3 regions of the Massilia sp. LXY-6 genome follow, and region 3 is predicted to be linked to each of the others. Evidence: predicted binding sites of a transcription regulator. Region 3 holds the regulator's gene; each other region holds the start of a gene.
What was found. The regulator HrcA, encoded in region 3, represses chaperone genes, less so after heat shock. The targets are predictions, from matches to a motif close to TTAGCACTCNNNNNNNNNGAGTGCTAA.
Positions count from the first base shown of each region.

Region 1: the regulator HrcA is predicted to act here: its motif matches at 1,382-1,408, upstream of groES (co-chaperone GroES).
Region 2: the regulator HrcA is predicted to act here: its motif matches at 855-881, upstream of rpoH (RNA polymerase sigma factor RpoH).

Region 1 is NZ_JBKFGF010000006.1:70,110-72,374, forward strand. It holds gene groL (chaperonin GroEL) at 1-977, opposite strand, end outside; gene groES (co-chaperone GroES) at 1,019-1,309, opposite strand; gene ACI48D_RS03305 (hypothetical protein) at 1,596-1,847, shown strand; gene ACI48D_RS03310 (cell division protein ZapA) at 1,844-2,155, shown strand; RNA gene ssrS (6S RNA) at 2,200-2,265, shown strand, end outside.
Region 2 is NZ_JBKFGF010000018.1:206,451-208,715, reverse strand. It holds gene ftsX (permease-like cell division protein FtsX) at 1-581, shown strand, start outside; gene rpoH (RNA polymerase sigma factor RpoH) at 1,024-1,914, shown strand; gene ACI48D_RS09855 (dienelactone hydrolase family protein) at 2,045-2,265, opposite strand, start outside.
Region 3 is NZ_JBKFGF010000026.1:114,983-117,247, reverse strand. It holds gene ACI48D_RS13380 (hypothetical protein) at 1-23, opposite strand, end outside; gene ACI48D_RS13375 (HAD family hydrolase) at 215-928, shown strand; gene hrcA (heat-inducible transcriptional repressor HrcA) at 978-1,991, shown strand; gene fur (ferric iron uptake transcriptional regulator) at 2,042-2,265, opposite strand, start outside.

The DNA of each region.
Region 1 (2,265 bases), on a different contig from region 3:
CCGACTTCGATGCGCTTGGCCTGGCCCAGCTCTGCCAGGGTGACTTTTTCCAGGGTCAGGCCGACTTCTTCGGCGATGACCTGGCCGCCGGTCAGGATGGCGATGTCTTCCAGCATGGCCTTGCGGCGGTCGCCGAAGCCCGGGGCCTTGACGGCGACGGTCTTCAGGATGCCACGGATGTTGTTGACCACCAGGGTCGCCAGCGCTTCGCCTTCGATGTCTTCGGCGACGATGACCAGCGGACGGCCGGCTTTCGCAACTTGCTCCAGCACCGGCAGCAGGTCACGGATGTTCGAGATCTTCTTGTCGCACAGCAGGACGAACGGGTTCTCGTGAACGGCAACCTGCTTGTCCGGGTTGTTGATGAAGTAAGGCGACAGGTAGCCGCGGTCGAACTGCATGCCTTCGACGATGTCCAGCTCGTCGTTCAGCGACTTGCCGTCTTCGACGGTGATGACGCCTTCCTTGCCGACTTTTTCCATCGCTTCGGCGATGCGCTCGCCAACGGACGCGTCCGAGTTGGCCGAGATGGTGCCGACCTGGGCGATCTCTTTCGAGGTGGTGGTCGGGCGGGCGATCTTCTTCAGTTCTTCGACGGTGGCGATGACGGCCTTGTCGATGCCGCGCTTCAGGTCCATCGGGTTCATGCCGGCGGCAACGAACTTCATGCCTTCGCGCACGATGGCTTGTGCCAGCACGGTCGCGGTGGTGGTGCCGTCACCGGCGTTGTCGCTGGTCTTCGACGCGACTTCCTTCACCATCTGCGCGCCCATGTTCATGAGCTTGTCTTTCAGTTCGATCTCTTTCGCGACCGAGACGCCGTCCTTGGTGACGGTCGGGGCGCCGAACGAACGGTCCAGCACCACGTTGCGGCCTTTCGGGCCCAGGGTGACTTTGACTGCGTTGGCCAGGATGTTCACACCCTCGACCATCTTGGCGCGTGCCACATCGCCGAAAATTACGTCTTTAGCTGCCATGTTCTATTTCTCCGTATTCAGGAAGTCTGTATTGGACTAAATTACTGGGCCACGACGGCCATGATGTCTTCTTCGCGCATGACCAGCAGTTCGTCGCCATTGACCTTGACGGTCTGGCCCGAGTACTTGCCGAACAGCACGCGGTCGCCGACTTTCACTTCCAGCGGACGGACGTTGCCGTTTTCTTGCACTTTGCCGTTGCCCACGGCGAGAATCTCACCCTGGTCCGGTTTCTCGGCCGCTGCCTCTGGAATGATCAGGCCGGACGCAGTTTTGGTTTCCTGGTCGAGACGCTTCACGATCACGCGATCGTGCAATGGGCGAAGGTTCATGCAAAACTCCTTTGATTGTTGATTGACTGTTCGTTTGAAACCGCCCCGGATTCGGCGGCGGGCGAGGAGCTGTTAGCACTCCTCACTAACGAGTGCTAATTATAGGGACGATAATTTCCCTTTTCAAGCAGAGATGTTGGCAATTTGCCAGACTTTTTTGAGGATTCGCAATCGGCTGGGCCTGCGCAGGGCAGGAAAGCGCAAAAGCCTACCATTCATTTCTTGAAACCTGCGCACGGCACGGCATCCTGTTGACGAAAAATCGATCTCGATCCTATAGTTACGGATGATTTCCGAATTCCAAGAACTGTCCGATAAAATCGACCGTCTCGCCCAGCTGGCCCAGTCGCTGCGCGGCGAGAACTATCTATTGCGCCAGGCCAACGCTTTGCTGAGCGCGGAGAACGTCGATTTCAAGAACCGGCTGCTGCAGGCCCAGCAACGCGTCGAAGCGATGCTGGCCCAGCTGGAACCCGCCGACCCCAGCCCTGAAGCGGGCGAGGCACCCACCCCCGACGACGCCGAGGCCGCCCAATGATCCACCTTGACGTGCTTATCATGGGCCAGTCGTATCGCCTGGCCTGCCGGGAAGGCGAGCAGCACACGCTGCGCGAAGCGGTCCACTACCTCGACAGCAAGATGTGCGCGCTGCGCGACTCGGGCAAGGTCAAGGGCACCGACCGCATCGCCGTCATGGCCGCGCTGTCGGTGACGGCCGAACTCCTGTCCGTGAAGTCGCCGCAAGGCCCGCTCGGAGACCAGTCCATGCTCGAAGTCAAGCAGAAACTGGAAGCGATGCATTCGGTGTTGGATCAGGCCTTGTCGCCGCAGGAAAATCTGCTTTAAGGCCAAATTCGTTTGACATGGCAGTTCATCGTAGTAAACTGCCGTCTACCCTGCGGTGTTCGAGATTTGCCATATATTCCTTGAACCATTCTTTCGCATAGGTTGCGGGA
Region 2 (2,265 bases), on a different contig from region 3:
GCGTGATCGAGACCCTCGGCGACAATCCCCTGCCGGACAGCTACGTGATGAAGCTGGAAGGTTTTACCAGCCGCGCCGACGCGGCGCGCGTGGACGGCATCGCCGAGCAGATGCGCGGCCTGCCGGGCGTCGATTCGGTGCAGGTCGACTCGGCCTGGGTGAAGCGCCTGGCGGCCCTGCTGGGCGTGCTGCGCCTGGTGCTGCTGCTGCTGGCAGTCACCCTCGGCGTGGTCGTGATCGCAGTGGTGTTCAACACGATCCGCCTGCAGGTGCTGACTCAGCGAGACGAGATCGCGGTCTCCAAGTTGCTGGGTGCGACCGACAACTTCATCCACCGCCCGTTCTACTACACCGGAGCCCTGCTCGGCCTGTGCGCCGGCGTGGTGGCGCTGGGCGCGGTGAGCCTGGCGCTGCGTCCGCTGAACGCGGCGATCGCCGAATTCGCCCGCCTGTACGCTTCCGAATTCCAGTTGACGGCGCTGCCGCCGCTCGGCCTGGCCGGCCTGCTGGCCATCAGCGCCGGGCTGGGGCTGGTGGGGGCGATGCTGTCGGTGCAGCGGCACCTGGCACGTCTCAACTGATTGCGCTTTCGTTAACCCGTCTACGGCTCGCCAGAAAAATCGCTAGCCGAGGCGGGGTATACGCCTACAAGAGTAGGTGCGCCATTTCACAGACCTCGCAGCACGAGGAGCCTAACCTGTCTTCTACCGAACTCAATTAGTACCAGCGTCACGTTTGACCTCCATCAACTGTACCGCTCGTACCTGCTCTACAGTTGAATCAAACCAGAAATTCGATTCCTTAGAGCAATACTTTAACAAGACTTAAGGACGTCGTCCGGGATATGGTGGCGGCTAGCACTCACCTCAAGAGAGTGCTAATATTACGTTTGACTATGAACGTAAGTGGCTCCTGAAGCACACGTTCCGCATCCCGTAACAAGCCGTAAAAATCGCGCCTTCGGGGCATTTTTTCGGGCACATTGACGATGCAGCACAGATTACTCTACGAGGGAAAATGACTATGTCCGCACAATCCGCATTGGTTCCTGTTGGCAGCCGTGCTCTGGGACTTGGTTTCACCGGCAATCTCGGCAATATCGACGCCTACATCTCGGCCGTCAACCGTCTGCCGATGCTGTCCCACGAGGAAGAGGTTTCGCTGGCAAAGCGGCTGCGGGATAACAATGACCTGGATGCCGCACAGAAGCTGGTGATGTCGCACTTGCGCCTGGTGGTGTCGATCGCGCGCGGCTACCTGGGCTATGGCCTGCCGCACGCCGACCTGATCCAGGAAGGCAATATCGGCCTGATGAAGGCAGTCAAGCGTTTCGACCCGAACCAGGGCGTGCGCCTGGTGTCCTACGCCATGCACTGGATCAAGGCCGAGATGCACGAATACATCCTGAAGAACTGGCGCTTGGTCAAGGTTGCAACGACCAAGGCTCAGCGCAAGCTGTTCTTCAACCTGCGCAGCAACAAGACGGGCCTGGACGCCATGTCGCCGCAACAAGTCGACGACCTGGCCAAGATGCTCGACGTGAAGCGCGAAGAAGTGATCGAGATGGAAACCCGGCTGTCGGGCCGCGACATCGCGCTGGAAGCGCCGACCGACGACGAAGACGACAAGTTTTCGCCGATCGCCTACCTGTCCTCCGACCAGCAGGAACCGACCAAGGTGCTGGAAGCGAACGACACGGTGCGCCTGCAGTCGGAAGGCCTGGAAACGGCCCTGGGCAAGCTCGACCCGCGTTCGCGCCGCATCGTGGAAGCGCGCTGGCTGGCCAACGACGACGGCTCGGGCGCGACCCTGCACACGCTGGCCGAGGAATTCGGCGTGTCGGCCGAGCGCATCCGCCAGATCGAAACGGCGGCGCTGAAGAAGATGAAAACGGCACTGGCGGCGTACGTCTAAACCGTTTTTCGTACCAACGCAAAGGCACCTTCGGGTGCCTTTTGTTTTGCCTCAAACCGGGGTCAGACTCCGAACTCTGGCAATAGCTCTGGCGATATTTCCAAAATCGGGAGTCTGACCCCGGTTTGTTTTAAATCAGCTTTTCCTTGAAAAAGGCGATCGTGCGTGCCCACGCCAGCTTTGCCGCCGCCTCGTCGTAGCGCGGGGTGGTGTCGTTGTTGAAGCCGTGCTCGGCGCCGGCGTAGACGTAGTGCTGGTAATCCACCTTGTTGGCCTTTAGGGCGGCCTCGTAGGCGGGCCAGCCGGCCAGGATGCGCTCGTCCTTGCCGGCGTCGTGGATCAGCAGCGGCG
Region 3 (2,265 bases):
GCATACAGGGTCGAACTCTTCATAGAATCTCCGTTGGACGGGATGGCGCACGGCAGGACCGGCGGCACCGCTGAGTAGAATATTGCCCGACATTTTAGAGCATTTGGCAAGCCGCGGCCTCATTTGCCTTTGTATCACGGTGTAACGACGTCCATGCGTTGCTTTTCACGGCAGGCCTCGCTATGCTTGAATGGCCCTCCTTTCATTCCCGAATATGACGACAACCCGACGCGACTGGCCCAAGGCCATTCTGTTCGACCTCGACGATACGCTGTGGCCGATCGCCCCGGTGATCCTGCAGGCCGAGGAGACCCTGTTCGCCTGGCTGCGCGAGCACGCACCGCGCGTCGCCCAGCAATTCACGATCGACGGGCTGCGCCAGGCGCGCCTGGAGCTGCTGGCGCGGCAGCCGGAATTCCAGCTCGACCTGGGCAAGCTGCGCCGCGCCGGCCTGCTCGACGCCTTCCAGCAGGCCGGCGAGGATGCCGCCAAGGTGGAGCTGGCGATGGCGGAATTCTTTGCCGCGCGCAACGCGGTGGTGCCCTACGACGACGTGGTGCCGGGCCTGCTGCGCCTGAAGGGGAGGGTAGCGTTGGGGGCGATCACGAACGGCAATGCCGATCTGCGGTCGATCGGCCTGGACCACCATTTCAAGGCCTGGATATCGGCGCCCCTGCTCGGCGTGGCCAAGCCGGACCCGGCGATCTTCATGGCCGGCTGCCGCGCGCTGGACGTGGCGCCCTGGGATGCCGTGTACGTGGGCGACGACGTGCTGCTCGACGTGCAGGGCGCCCAGAACGTCGGCATGCGCGGGGTGTGGATGAACCGTAATGGCAGCAACAAGCATCTCGAGCACGGGGTCGAACCGGATGCGATCGTGCGCGACTTCGACGGGCTGTTGGACTGGCTCAAGCGCAATCATGGCTGACTGCGCGCATGACTGCACATGCGGCAAGCTAACAGGCATAATGTGAACCATGCAACTCGATAACCGTGCACAAACCCTGCTGAAGGCGCTGGTCGAGCGTTATATCGCCGACGGCCAGCCGGTCGGCTCGCGCGCGCTGTCGAAGATTTCCGGCCTCGACCTGTCGCCGGCCACGATCCGCAACATCATGGCCGACCTCGAGGAAATGGGCTATGTCGCCAGCCCGCACACCTCGGCTGGCCGGATCCCGACGCCGCGCGGCTACCGCATCTTCGTCGACACCCTGCTGACCGTGCGCCAGATCGACGAGAACGCCGTCGAAGCCGGCATGCGCCTCCCCGCGCACCAGCCGCAGAAGGTGCTCGCCAACGCGGCCCAGATGCTGTCCTCGCTGTCGCAGTTCGCCGGCGTGGTGCAGAGCCCGCGCCGCGAATCGGCGTTCCAGCAGATCGAATTCCTGCGCCTGTCGGAAAAGCGCATCCTGCTGGTCATCGTCGACCCGCGCGGCGACGTCCAGAACCGCCTGCTGCTGACCGACGTCGATTATTCGCCTTCCGAGCTGATCCAGTCGGCCAACTACCTGAACCAGAATTTCGCCGGCCTGTCCTTCGACCAGGTGCGGGCGCGCCTGAGCGGCGAGCTGCGCCAGCTGCGCGACGACATGGGGCGCCTGATGCAGGCCGCGGTCGAAGCCGGCACCGAAGCGCTGCAGGACGCCGACGACATGGTCATCTCCGGCGAGCGCAACCTGCTGTCGGTGAGCGACCTGTCCTCCAACATGAGCTCGCTGCGCCAGATGTTCGAGATGTTCGAGCAGAAGACCGGCCTGATGCAGCTGCTGGACGTCTCCAGCAAGGCCGGCGGGGTGCAGATCTTCATCGGCGGCGAATCCAAGCTGGTGCCGATGGACGAGATGAGCGTCGTCACCGCGCCCTATGAAGTGAACGGCAAGATCGTCGGCACCCTCGGCGTGATCGGCCCGACCCGCATGGCCTACGAGCGCGTGATCCCGATCGTCGACATCACCGCCAAGCTGCTGTCGAACGCACTCAGTCACTCGTGATTTAGCTAGCGTATCGGGAGCCTCGAAAACCGTCGCGAGCGAGGCTTCCCTCAATGCCGGTGCGGGCAGTTCGGCTTGACGCAGTTGCCGTAGATGGCGAGCGCGTGTTCGGCGATCTTGAAGCCGCGTTCCAGGGCGATCTTCTGCTGGCGGTTTTCGATCTCTTCGTCGTAGAACTCTTCGACGTGGCCGCAGTCCAGGCAGACCAGGTGGTCGTGGTGCGAGCCGGCGTTCAGCTCGTAGATGGCCTTGCCGGTTTCAAAGTGATTGCGGT